Regions from separate parts of the Vibrio tarriae genome, predicted to be linked through region 2. Evidence: predicted binding sites of a transcription regulator. Region 2 holds the regulator's gene; the other holds the start of a gene.
The links. Region 2 encodes CRP, which controls carbon source genes, mostly activating them, when cyclic AMP is high. Its sites were predicted from a motif close to TGTGANNNNNNTCACA; they were not measured.
Positions count from the first base shown of each region.

Region 1: the regulator CRP is predicted to act here: its motif matches at 3,954-3,969, upstream of CEQ48_RS07255 (NupC/NupG family nucleoside CNT transporter).

Region 1 covers NZ_CP022353.1:373,914-380,679, reverse strand. The annotation lists gene deoA (thymidine phosphorylase) at 1-1,084, opposite strand, end outside; gene deoC (deoxyribose-phosphate aldolase) at 1,172-1,951, opposite strand; gene CEQ48_RS07260 (hypothetical protein) at 2,059-2,241, shown strand; gene CEQ48_RS07255 (NupC/NupG family nucleoside CNT transporter) at 2,553-3,809, opposite strand; gene CEQ48_RS07250 (TatD family hydrolase) at 3,996-4,820, opposite strand; gene CEQ48_RS19895 (DUF5363 family protein) at 4,792-4,932, opposite strand; gene yaaA (peroxide stress protein YaaA) at 4,962-5,735, opposite strand; gene CEQ48_RS07240 (alanine/glycine:cation symporter family protein) at 5,899-6,766, opposite strand, start outside.
Region 2 covers NZ_CP022353.1:103,214-109,979, forward strand. The annotation lists gene astD (succinylglutamate-semialdehyde dehydrogenase) at 1-1,242, shown strand, start outside; gene CEQ48_RS05945 (DUF1338 domain-containing protein) at 1,385-2,176, shown strand; gene crp (cAMP-activated global transcriptional regulator CRP) at 2,239-2,871, opposite strand; gene CEQ48_RS05955 (phosphoribulokinase) at 3,114-3,983, opposite strand; gene CEQ48_RS05960 (YheU family protein) at 4,080-4,289, opposite strand; gene CEQ48_RS05965 (hydrolase) at 4,418-5,407, opposite strand; gene CEQ48_RS05970 (TIGR02444 family protein) at 5,404-5,889, opposite strand; gene CEQ48_RS05975 (ABC transporter ATP-binding protein) at 5,890-6,766, opposite strand, start outside.

The DNA.
Region 1 (6,766 bases), 270 kb from region 2:
TATCCATCGCAGAAATCACGCCAGATTGCTGAGCGTAAACTGGGCGAATAATCTCAGCTTTCGCAAGATACTTGTCGTAGTTTTCAACAAAATCGCTTGGGCCACCGAGGCCTGCGACCATTTTGCCAAAACGATCGGCGGCTTGGCCGTTATCCAGTACTGCTTGCAGTTTCTCACGCGCTTGCGCGGTATCTTTGGCTAACTTGCCAAGTACCAACATTTCGGCACACGACGCCATAGTGACTTCCAACAGACGCGGATTACGGTATTCGCCGATGAGGAAACGTACTGCTTCACGCACTTCCACTGCGTTACCAGCAGAGGATGCCAGTACTTGGTTCATATCAGTTAAAATCGCCGTGGTATTGGTGCCAGCGCCGTTCGCCACTGCCACGATCGATTTGGCGAGCTCTTCAGATGCTTCGTAAGTTGGCATGAAAGCACCTGATCCAACTTTCACATCCATCACGAGCGATTCAAGGCCAGCCGCCAGTTTCTTAGAAAGAATTGAAGCGGTGATCAGCGAGATATTATCCACCGTCGCGGTGATATCACGCGTTGCGTACACACGCTTATCCGCCGGAGCCAGATCACCAGTTTGGCCGATGATCGCCACGCCGGCTTGTTTGGTCACTTTGCCAAACACGTCATTGGTTGGGGTAATGTTATAGCCGGGGATGGCTTCAAGTTTGTCGAGCGTCCCCCCGGTGTGACCAAGGCCGCGACCAGAAATCATCGGCACATAACCGCCACAGGCTGCCACCATAGGGCCAAGCATCAGTGAGGTCACATCGCCCACGCCGCCCGTGGAGTGTTTATCGACAATCGGACCATCAAAATTCATGTGGCTCCAATCAATCACCATACCGGAATCGCGCATCGCGCACGTCAGTGCAATACGCTCAGGCATAGTCATTTCACGGAAAAAAATCGCCATCGCAAACGCGGCAATTTGCCCTTCAGAGACGGTGTTATTCGCTACACCTTGAATGAAGAAGTTGATTTCATCGTTGGTGAGAACTTCACCATCACGCTTTCTGCGGATAATTTCTTGAGGTAAATACTTTGCTTGAGATAAAGACATAGCTGCCTCCCAGTTCCCAAAGAAACTGCGTAGTGTAAAGAGGTTAAGCAGCGCGAAGCCTCGCGCTGCTCTCAGACACAATGGATATTAGTAAGCGGCAGGATCTGCCTTTTGGTCTGTCACTTCTAATGTATTCAGAAGGTTGGTCAGTAGGCTTGATGCACCAAAGCGGTAGTGACGGCTGTCCGCCCAATCACCACCGAGGATCTCATCAGCCATCGCCAGATATTGCTGCGCATCTTCTGCGGTACGAACACCACCGGCGGGTTTGAAACCGACGGTTTTGGCTACGCCCATATCACGGATCACTTCCAGCATCATGCGCGCATATTCTGGTGTCGCATTCACTGGCACTTTGCCGGTTGAGGTTTTGATGAAATCTGCGCCTGCTTCAATACAGATTTGAGAGGCCTTTTTGATCAGCGCTTCTTCTTTCAGCTCACCGGTTTCGATGATCACTTTCAGTAGCACTTTGTCGCCACAAGCCGCTTTACACTGTTTCACCAGTTCAAAACCGACTTGCTCGTTGCCTGCGATCAGAGCGCGATATGGGAATACCACATCCACTTCATCAGCACCGTAAGCAACAGCGGCTTTCGTTTCAGCAACGGCGATTTCAATATCGTCATTACCGTGAGGGAAATTGGTTACCGTAGCAATACGGATTTCAGGGGTTCCTTGCTCGCGAAGTGTCTTCTTAGCAATAGGAATAAAGCGAGGGTAAATACAGATGGCAGCCGTGTTGCCGACTGGACTTTTCGCATCATGACAAAGTTGGATCACTTTGGCATCCGTATCGTTGTCATTCAACGTGGTGAGATCCATCAGTTTCAGTGCACGTAGAGCTGCTACTTTTAATTCGCTCATTTCTATCTCCGATCAATATAGTCATCTAGTTCACTCCCCAGCAGAGTGCTATTTTCTGCTGAGCAGCCATAAATGAACGGACTTGGTTCCTTGAAGACTCGGTGCTCATGCACCAATTGCTATCCTTGTCACCGCACAGTACCAGTTTGGTCAATGGCACAACAATCTGCGTTTGCGGTATTTTACTGCATACAGGCAATGCGATTGCCTCCGGCGCTCATCATACTCTTAGTCATGCTGAGAGCCAGCGAAAACTCATCCATATTCCATTAGATAAGCCCGCCACCTGAGCCTAAGCTCACGGTCAAACGCGTGGTGTATTCCATCGTCAATCCACTCGTTTTTTATCCATGGCTACAGTATAGATATTTGTCGCAAAACGGTAGTGCTGCGCGAAGCGCAAACGGTTTGTATCTCAAAAAAACAGCTGAAATTTAAAGGGCAATCCCTTACCACACAAGGCTTCAGATCTGCAATCCATTACAACATTACCCCTAGACCTCCCCCTAAAACTCGGGGCACCTAAAAGCAAAACACCCCGCAGCAATCACTTGCTACGGGGTGAATTTAAACGGCGTCTATAAAACTCTGTCTCTATGAATTAGAAAGAGAGGAAGAAGCCAGCGATGGTCGCTGCCATCAGGTTAGATAGAGTACCTGCGATAACCGCTTTAACACCCATACGAGCGATGTCGCCACGACGCTTAGGTGCCAAGCTACCCAAACCACCAAGTAGAATTGCAATAGAAGAAAGGTTCGCAAAACCACACAGAGCGAAAGAGATGATCGCTTTGGTCTTCTCAGACAGAACCACTGGTGCTGCTTCCGTTAGGTAAGGTGCAAACTGAGAGTAAGCAACGAATTCGTTCGCAACGGTTTTTAAACCAATGAACTCACCCGCAACGGTTGCTTCGTTCCAAGGAACGCCAATCAGGAAAGCCAGAGGAGCAAACACCCAGCCCAGTAGCATTTCCAGTTTCAGCTCAGGCATACCGAACCAACCACCGATGCCACCCAACATGCCGTTGATCAGAGCAATCAAACCGATAAAAGCAATCAACATTGCACCTACGTTCAGAGCAAGTTGCAGACCAGCAGAAGCACCGCCAGCAGCCGCATCGATCACGTTAGCCGGTTTGTCGTCACCACCGTCAAGAGTAATGTCTTCATTATCTTGTGGTTTGTCAGTTTCTGGCATGATCAGTTTTGCGAACAATAGACCACCCGGTGCCGCCATGAATGACGCCGCCACCAAGTATTCGATCTTAACGCCCATAGAAGCGTAGCCCGCAAGTACACCACCTGCGATAGAAGCCAAGCCACCACACATTACTGCAAACAGCTCAGATTGAGTCATTTTTGGAACGAATGGACGAACCACTAATGGTGCTTCAGTTTGACCAACGAAAATGTTTGCTGCAGCAGACATAGATTCCGCACGTGAAGTACCCAGTGCTTTTTGTAAGCCACCACCAAGAATCTTGATGACCCATTGCATAACACCCAGGTAGTACAGTACAGAAATCAGTGCTGAGAAGAAGATCAGTGTTGGTAGTACGCGGAATGCGAAAACAAAGCCGCCGCCGCCAAACACTTCAAACATTTTGCCTGATACCAGTCCACCGAAGAGGAATGAAGTACCATCGTTACCGTAGTTAATAACATTCGATACGGCATCCGAAAAGCCACGAAGTAGCTCTTGGCCCCAAGGTACATACAGAATAAATGCACCCAGTGAAAATTGGATAGCAAAAGCGCCACCCACAGTTCTTAGATTGATAGCTTTACGGTTACTTGACAGTAGTACTGCGATTCCTAGCAGAACTGCCATGCCGATGAGGCTCATAAACAGGCTCATAGTTTATGACTTCCTTATTAGTTTAATGTTGGCGTGTTACAAAATGGAGCGATTAAGCGGGGGCAATTATACTCACGGGCACCGAGAGAAAGTAATGCAGGATTCACACTTTCGAATAAGATTCATCACGCGTTCACTAATATCTGTGACAGTACTCACCCTTTAGTGACAGATGCGTCATTAACGCTACATCTTGTTTCGGTTTTGTTCACACAAGCCAAACAGAGTTTGGCTGCTTTTCCATAAGATTGGTGCGAGATATTGCACCGGAACGCCTTTAAGCTCAGCGAGCGTTTCTAAAACCCTGGCTAATTGAGCCGGATGGTTAGCCTGACCTTGAAAACCATTCAATGGCATATCTGGTGCATCCGTCTCTAACACTATGTGCTCCACAGGTAGTGCAGCAATAGCTTGCCGAGTTTTATTGGCTCTTGGGTAAGTGATGAGGCCTCCCACACCAATCTTAAACCCCAAATCAACAAACTGCTGCGCTTCTTGCACACTGCCAGAAAAAGCATGCAGCACACCGCCTTGTTGAAAGCGCTGCTGTTTCAACAACTGTAACAATCGATTGTGAGTACGTCGGCTATGTAGAATTACGGGCAGTTTTGTCTGTGAAGCCATAGAGAGTTGGGCGATCAGCATCTGCTCTTGTAGCGTCACATCAACGTCTATCATGCCATCTAAACCGCACTCTCCAACTGCCACACAAGCCTGTTCCGCCTGCATTAAAGCCTTTTCTAACGCAGGTAAATAGGTCGGGGAAGAGGCATCTAAATAGAGCGGATGAAATCCCAACGCATAGTAGATGGTCGAGGGAAAGCGCTGCGCAAGCTCAGTCACGGCCTGCCAATCTTGCGGCCCAATCGATGGCACGACGAGCCGTCTAACCCCATGCTGCGCCGCTTTTTGCAACTCAAGCTCAGGGGTGGCAGTAAACGGAGGAAAATCAAAGTGGCAATGGGTGTCAAACAACGCCCATTCAAGCGGAGGTGGAATCGTCTCGTTCATTGGCAGGATCTTTTCGATAAGGAACACAACTGCGCTTTTGCCCCGGTGTTAACCCCATGCTTTGGCACCAAGCATCGTATTTTGCAATCCAACGTTTTAACCATAACCACATCATGTGTTCCTTCTTTTGAACCTTGGAGGTTATTGCTCTTCGCGTTTAAACACCAACTCGGTTGGTGTTGATTCACTTGCCACAAAATAGTAGCCCGCAGTGTTGAAACCTTCTAAATTCTTTACGGATTTAATTTGATTTTCAATGATGTAGCGAGCCATCATGCCGCGTGCTTTCTTAGCAAAGAAGCTGATGATTTTATATTGGCCATTTTTGGCATCTTTAAAGATTGGCGTCACAATTTGCGCGTTCAGTCGCTTCGGATTGACCGCTTTGAAATACTCATTAGAGGCAAGGTTTACCAGTACATTATCACCTTGTGCTTCAATCGCTTGATTGAGCTTCTCCGTAATAATGTCTCCCCAAAACTGATACAGATTCGCACCACGAGCGTTGGCTAATTTTGTGCCCATTTCTAGGCGATAAGGTTGCATCAAATCCAGCGGGCGCAAAACGCCATACAAGCCAGAGAGCATACGCAGATGTTGCTGGGCAAAATCCAAATCTTGGGTCGAGAGTGTTTCCGCTTCCAGCCCGGTGTACACATCACCTTTGAAAGCGAAAATCGCCTGCCGTGCGTTATCAAGAGTGAAGGTTTCACTCCACTGTGCAAATCGAGCCACATTGAGTCCGGCTATTTTATCGCTGACGCTCATCAGCTCAGAAACATCCTGTGATGACAAAGTACGACAGACTTGAATTAACTCTGCCGAATGCGCGTTTAATTCAGGCTGCGTAAAGTTTGAGGTTGAAACGGGAGATTCATAATCCAGCGTTTTCGCAGGTGAAACGACAATCAGCATAATAATTCCTATCTTTTGTTGAGCGTGTTGCCAACCGACTTGAAACGACAGCACTGGCCGTTATTCCAAGTGATTAGATTTTTTATAAGATGACGCAAGCTAGGGTACAAAAAAAGCCATGCGGTGTCTGCATGGCTTTTTCAATTTCTGACATCGGCGCTGTCTATGACGCTTTGTTGTTATCCCAAATGCCATCTTCAAGCTGAGATTTCAGCTCTGGGTAATCATTGGCATCAAAGGTCGGTACTTTGCCGGCATCTAGCTGGCGGTTGTAATCTTTCGCCAGTTTAATCACGATGCCAGAGAGCAAGAGGATAGCCACCAAGTTCACAATCGCCATCAAGCCCATCGAGACATCCGCCATCGCCCATACCGTTGGCAATGTCGCCAACGAACCAAACATAACCATACCTAAGAACACGAGACGAAACAGCACTAAGCCTTTCTTATTGTTGTGCTCAAGGAAAATCAGGTTGGTTTCAGCATACGAGTAGTTGGCAATGATCGAAGTGAAAGCAAAGAAGAAGATCGCAAACGCGATAAAGATACTTCCCCACTCACCGACTTGTGAACTTAAGGCACGCTGAGTAAGTTCAATGCCGGTTAACTCACCGTGCGGTACATACTCACCCGACATAAGAATGATCGCCACTGTCGCGGTACAGATCACAATCGTATCAATGAACACGCCAAGCATTTGCACGTAACCTTGTGAAGCTGGGTGTGGAGGATACGGCGTTGCAGAGGCAGCGGCATTAGGCGCAGAACCCATACCGGCTTCGTTTGAGAACAAGCCACGCTTTACACCGTTGATCATGGCTTGCGCAATCGCATAGCCTAGGCCACCTGCAGCCGCTTCTTGTAGACCGAAGGCACTTTTGAAAATGAGACCGATAGCATCAGGCACTTTCTCATAATTCATGGCCACGACAAACAGAGCAATCGCCAGATAAGCAAACGCCATGAAAGGCACAATCAGCTCTGCCGTCCGTGCAATCTTACGGATACCACCAAAAATCACGAAAGCGGTC
Region 2 (6,766 bases):
AAAGCCAACAGCGAACAGATTGCGCAAGTGATTGCTAAAGAGACGGGCAAGCCTTTGTGGGAAACGCGCACGGAAGCGGCTTCAATTGCCGGAAAAATCGCAATTTCGATTCGTGCTTATCATGAACGTACTGGTGAAACGGTGCGTGAAGCTGCGGGCAATCAGCTGGTATTGCGCCATCGACCGTTGGGTGTGATGGCGGTGTTTGGGCCGTATAACTTCCCCGGCCATTTACCGAATGGACACATAGTGCCTGCGCTGCTGGCGGGCAATACCGTGGTGTTTAAGCCTTCTGAGCAAACTCCGTGGACTGGCGAAGTTTTGATGCAGTTATGGCAACAGGCTGGCTTACCTGCTGGTGTCATCAATCTGGTTCAAGGCTCAAAAGAGACGGGGATTGCGCTAGCGCAATCACGCGGGATTGATGGTTTGCTGTTTACGGGGAGTGCCAATACTGGACATCTGCTGCATCGCCAATTTGCAGGTCAGCCGGACAAAATGCTGGCGCTGGAAATGGGCGGCAATAACCCTATGGTGATTTCAGAGCACTATGGCGATCTGGATGCCACGGTTTATACCATTATTCAATCGGCGTTTATCAGCAGTGGTCAACGCTGCACCTGTGCGCGTCGCTTGTATGTGCCAATCGGGACGAAAGGCGATGCACTGCTCGATAAACTGGTTTCCGTAACGGCCAAGCTGCGTATTGATCAGCCCTTTGCTGAGCCCGCACCCTTTATGGGACCGTTAGTTTCTGAAGCGGCAGCACAAGTGATCCTCAAGGCGCAAGCAGATCTACAAGCGCTAGGCGGAAAAAGTCTACTTGAAGCTCGCGCCTTGCATGCGGCGTTTATCACTCCGGCCATCATCGATGTGACGGCGATTGAGCGCTTACCGGATGATGAGTATTTCGGGCCTTTGCTGCAAGTGGTGCGTTACCAGACTTTGGCGCAAGCGGTAGAGCTTGCCAATGATACCCGCTTTGGCTTATCCGCCGGACTCGTCTCGACGGATGATGGCGAGTGGGATTACTTTGTCGAACATATTCGTGCGGGCATCGTCAATCGTAACCGCCAATTAACCGGAGCCAGTGGAGATGCGCCATTTGGTGGCCCAGGAGCATCGGGCAACTTACGTCCTAGTGCCTTCTATGCCGCCGACTATTGCGCTTATCCGATGGCTTCAATGGAGGGGGAGACAACGCTGCTTCCTGCTACCTTGAGCCCGGGAGTTGAACTCTAATCATAATTTATTTTGTGCCTGCGCAGCCAAGTAGGCACTTTTTTCGTCACAGGTTGAAAGCTTTATCGTGTTAGCGCTGGATAAATTACACGGCGTCTAACCCTAGTCCGTTTGCGTTTCATAGGATCAACAAGGAGGCGTTATGACGCCAACAGCTTTATTTCAATCGCTCTGGAATGATTATATTGAGCGCCTCTGCCCATCGGCAGACAGAGTACATCAACTCCTGCAAGAAGATGAGCCGCTGATTAATGACCATATTGCGCTGCGCACATTTAATTTGGCGCCACTGGGGTTAGAGACGCTGGCTAAACCGTTTCTGGCACTCGGCTACCAAGCGTGTGGTGAGTATGAGTTCAAAAGTAAAAAACTCTTTGCTAAGCATTTTGAACATCCCGATCCTTTGCAGCCTAAGGTTTTCATTAGTGAGCTGAAAGTGGAAGAGTGTTCATCTGAGCTGCAAGCGATTGTTGAAAAGCTGGTGGCACAAGTTAAGCCGCAAGCATTAGCCAGTGAGGCTTTTTTGTATGGCGGTCGCTTATGGAGCTTAAGCCATGCCGACTATCTTACTTTGGCGAAAGAGAGTGAGTATGCCGCTTGGCTTGCGGCGCATGGTTATGGTGCAAACCACTTTACAGTCAGCGTGAATCAGCTCAATGCGCTGCATGAAGTGAAACAGGTCAATGACCATCTGCGCCAACATGGCTTTAGCATCAATGAATCGGGTGGGGAAGTAAAAGGCTCACCAGAAGTCTTGCTCGAACAGTCTTCGACCATGGCTGATAAAGTGTTAGTGCGTTTTAACGAAGGCGCGGAGATGATCCCCGGTGGCTTTTATGAGTTTGCCAAACGCTACCCTATGGCCAATGGTCAGCTCTATCCCGGATTTGTCGAAGCTTCGGCGGATAAGATTTTTGAAAGCACGAACCGTTAAATCTAGCGCATCGTACAAATAAAAATAGCCACCGCAGGGTGGCTATTTTTTATCGGAAATGCTTAGCGAGTGCCGTAAACCACGATGGTTTTACCGTGGGCAGAGATCAGATTCTGCTCTTCCAGCATCTTCAGGATGCGGCCAACGGTTTCGCGAGAACAGCCAACAATTTGACCGATCTCTTGGCGAGTGATCTTGATTTGCATGCCATCAGGGTGAGTCATCGCATCTGGCTGACGTGCAAGATTCAGCAGAGTCTGTGCGATACGGCCAGTTACGTCTAGGAACGCAAGGTCGCCAACTTTCTGGCTGGTCACTTGCAGACGACGAGCCATTTGACCTGAAAGGCGCATCAAAATGTCTGGGTTAACTTGGATTAACTGACGGAATTTCTTAAATGAGATTTCAGCCACTTCACACGGTGTTTTGGCACGAACCCAAGCGGTACGCTCTTGACCTTCTTCAAACAGGCCGAGTTCACCGATGAAATCACCTTGGTTCAGGTAAGAGAGAATCATCTCTTTACCTTCTTCATCTTTGATCAGTACCGCAACTGAACCTTTTACGATGTAATACAGCGTTTCCGCCTTCTCACCCGCGTGGATCAGCGTGCTTTTTGATGGGTACTTATGAATGTGACAATGTGAAAGAAACCACTCTAGTGTTGGATCGGTTTGAGGTTTACCTAGAACCATAATAATCTCACTTCCTCTGCAGGGTACGCTTGCCGCTATCCATATTTTAGCGAAGCCTCAATTGGGCTTACTAGAATAAGAGGTGTTACCCAAGGCTGCAAGCTATCTTGTGTTTCGGTTAAGAATAGTATCCTTTTTCGAAATCGATTTCTTGATTTTAATCGTGTCAGTAGTCCGATTTGCTACGCAAAACTGTGCACATGATCACGGTATGAAAAGTAAGCATTCATCACTGGTCGGATCTAGCCAATTTTTCCCGTTTCGATCAGTTGTTGCAGCAGCGGGCGCACAATCAAATCCATCGCAAAACTCATTTTACCGCCGGGGACGACAATGGTGTTGTGGCGTGACATAAACGAGCCATCAATCATCGCCAGCAAGTACGGGAAATCGACGTTTTTGATGCCACGAAAACGGATCACCACAAAACTCTCATCCAGCGTTGGAATGCCTTTGGCATTGAGTGGGTTCGAAGTATCGACCGTAGGCACACGTTGAAAGTTGATGTGGGTGCGCGAAAATTGCGGGGTGATGAATTTAAGGTAGTCGTCCATTGAGCGAACAATCGAATCCATCACCGCTTCGCGTGAATGGCCGCGATCGCGCGTGTCGCGCACGTATTTTTGGATCCACTCAAGGTTAACGATAGGTACCATGCCAATCAAAAAATCGACGTGTTGCGCGACATTAACATCGCCATCAACGACGCCGCCGTGCAAGCCTTCATAAAACAGCACATCGGAGTTTTCAGGCAGTGATTGCCAAGGGGTAAATGTACCTGGCATCTGGTTATACGGCACCGCTTCATCAAAGGTGTGCAAGTAGCGGCGTACTTGGCCGGTGCCTACTTTTCCATATTGGCGGAAGAATTCTTCCAGTGTAGGGAAATCGTTGGCTTGCGGGCCAAAGTAGCTGATATGGCGGCCTTGCTCACGCGCTTTGCGGATTTCCACATCCATTTCTGGGCGAGTAAAACGGTGGAAACTGTCTCCTTCCACCCAAGCGGGTTTGATGTTCATCATATTGAACATCTTGCGAAAGGCTTCTGAGGTGGTGGTGGTACCGGCGCCGGAAGAACCGGTCACCGCAATAATCGGATGTTTGGCTGACATGACAAACCTTGTCCTTTAAGTCCTTGATTTTGGTGCTAACTTAGACACCTTCCGAAAAATGACTATAGCACGGAAAATGCTGTCGTCACGGCATGGCTAAAACGGATGGCATTTAATATCCACGGTTTCATGCAATTCTGAATAGACGATCACAGCTTGTCCAGATTGTAATTGAGTACGTACCTGAGCAATTTTCTCTTCTAGCGAGACTTCAATATCGCCATAGTCGGTGCCTTCACGCAGCACAAATTCACGGATCAAATTGTCGAGTGTGTCTGGCGCAATCTCTTGCCATGGAATGATCATAAATACCTCTTTATTTTATGATGGCGCTTTTTTATGACGGTTCTTTTGTATGACTGAAAGAAACGACGAGTTGCCGCCACGCTCAGTCGTTTGAATGTCGCTTTCATCTGTGGAGAAGGGATCGTGGATTAGCTGGGCTGTAGAAAATTATCTCGCAGCGGTGCGTAATACTCGGGTAGAGCTTGCTCTAACCAAAAATACGGTTTAAGCCATGAACCGCTCAGGAAACCCACATGGCCGCCATGCTCGAAGAGACGATAGCGGATATTGTCAGGTAGCGGAAAATTGGGGATCACCGCTTCAGTCATAAAAGGATCGTCTTTGGCGTGGATGATCTGAGTCGGGACGCGGATCTGAGTCAGCTGTTTAATCCCAGAGCACTGCTGGTAATAATCGGCAGCATCATGAAAACCGTGCAGCGGCGCGGTGATCACATCATCAAACTCGGCGAGTTTAGCGATCGCGCGGATCCGCTCAGGGCTCAGTGGCAAAGCGTTTTCCAGCAGTGGGTATTTCGCAATGGCATTTTTCTTCAATGAAGAGAGCAGATAGGCTCGATATACTTTGGAAAAGCCCTGTTCGATACGTTGTGAGCAGGCGGCTAAATCGAGTGGCGCGGAAATCAAGGTGGCGGCCGTGACGATAGGATCATCCCGATACTGCGCAAGATAGTTGGCGAGCATGTTACCGCCGAGTGAAACACCGACGGCAACGATCGGACGCTCTGGTAATTGTTTACGTAGGTACTCCAGCACAAAACGCGCATCACCCGTTTCGCCAGAGTGGTAAGCGCGTGCTAAGTGGTTGGGTTTACCACTGCAACCGCGAAAATGCATCATCACCGAGAGCCAGCCTTGCCGTGCAAAGGCGTGCATCAAGCCGTTCGCGTAAGGGCTTTTGAAGCTGCCTTCTAAGCCGTGGAACAACACAAACAGCGGCTTACGCTGCGCGTGCGGTGTGCGCCAATCTTCGCTCCAAGCCAGATCGAGAAAATCACCATCGGGCGTGAATAGCGTTTGCCATTCGGCACTAAACAGCGGCTGTTTTCGCAGCAAGCGAGGCAGCAGAGTTTGTAAGTGGGGATTTTTCAGCCCCTTGGCAGCAATAAACGTGGTCATGATGTTGGAGTATCGGATTCTCGGTACGGAGCTGAAAAAAGCTCGGCTAAGTATTCTGCGCCAAGCATTTTACAGTATTGCAGAGTGAGCGATAGATCTTGCGCAGGATGAAGTGTCATTCGATTGAGACAATGGACCAAATCCGCTTGTTGCTGCTTTTCTAATTGCAGCTCAAACTGCAGAGCCTCGCGATAGAGCGTGTCTGGCAAATGGCTTTTCAAGCGCCGCCGCAAATCACGAAAATCGTGCAGCAGAGTTTCCGAATGACTCAAACATTCCAGCACCGTCGGCCAGTCAGTTTCCGCAAAAGTGAGCTGCTGTTCATCTAGCCATTTGAGTAACAGCAGCAGATTGACATTGCCGTGATGGCTATTTTGCAATCGTAAGCACGCCTCTTTTACCTCGCGCACACTGTAATACTGCAAACTGAATTGCCAGAGTCTTTCCAGTGTTAATCTTGGTTTGGCGTGCTCATCACTCATTTATCCGTTGAACTCCCGTTCCATCTCTTCCAAGGTTTCTTGCTCGGCCATCCATTCTAGCTCGACTTGCTCAAGCTCGGATTTGGCGGCGGCTTGTTTAGCCAACACCTCAGTCAGTGTCGCTTTATTCTGTGCTTCGTACAGTGAGGTGTCCGACAATTGTGCCTCCATCTCACTGACAACGTGGTTCAACTTATCGAGTTTCTCTTCTAACTGTGTCAGCTTTTTGCGAATTGGCGCAGTGAGCTTACGAAAATCGGCTTCACGGCGCTTTTGCTCTTTTTTCGCAGCGGCACTGTTCGCGCTATTCGCAGTATTGGTCGGTTGGGTTTCTTTACGCTCGGCTTTTTGCTGATCGGTAAGCCATTTGTAGTAGTCATTCAAGTCACCATCAAACGGGCCGACTTGGTGATCATGCACTAAATAGAGATCATCGGTGGTAGCACGCAGCAAGTAGCGATCATGGCTGACAATGACCATGGCGCCTTCATAGCTTTGTAGCGCAAGGGTTAGCGCCTGACGCATGTCCAAATCCAAATGGTTGGTGGGTTCGTCAAGCAGCAGTAAGTTGGGCTTTTGCCACACAATCAGCGCCAGCACTAAACGGGCCTTTTCACCACCCGAGAAGGGCGCGACTTTTTCGAGTGCTTTCTCACCATGGAAACCAAAGCTGCCTAAGTAGTTACGCAGTTCGAGCTCATTTTTGTCTGGCGCGATTTGCATCATGTGTTGCAGTGGCGTCTCTTCTGGATGCAGTGTTTCCAACTGATGCTGCGCAAAGTAACCAATTTTCACCCCTTGCGAATAAGTGCAATCACCCGATTGCGGTTTGAGTTCACCCGAGAGCAGTTTGATCAAGGTGGATTTACCTGCGCCG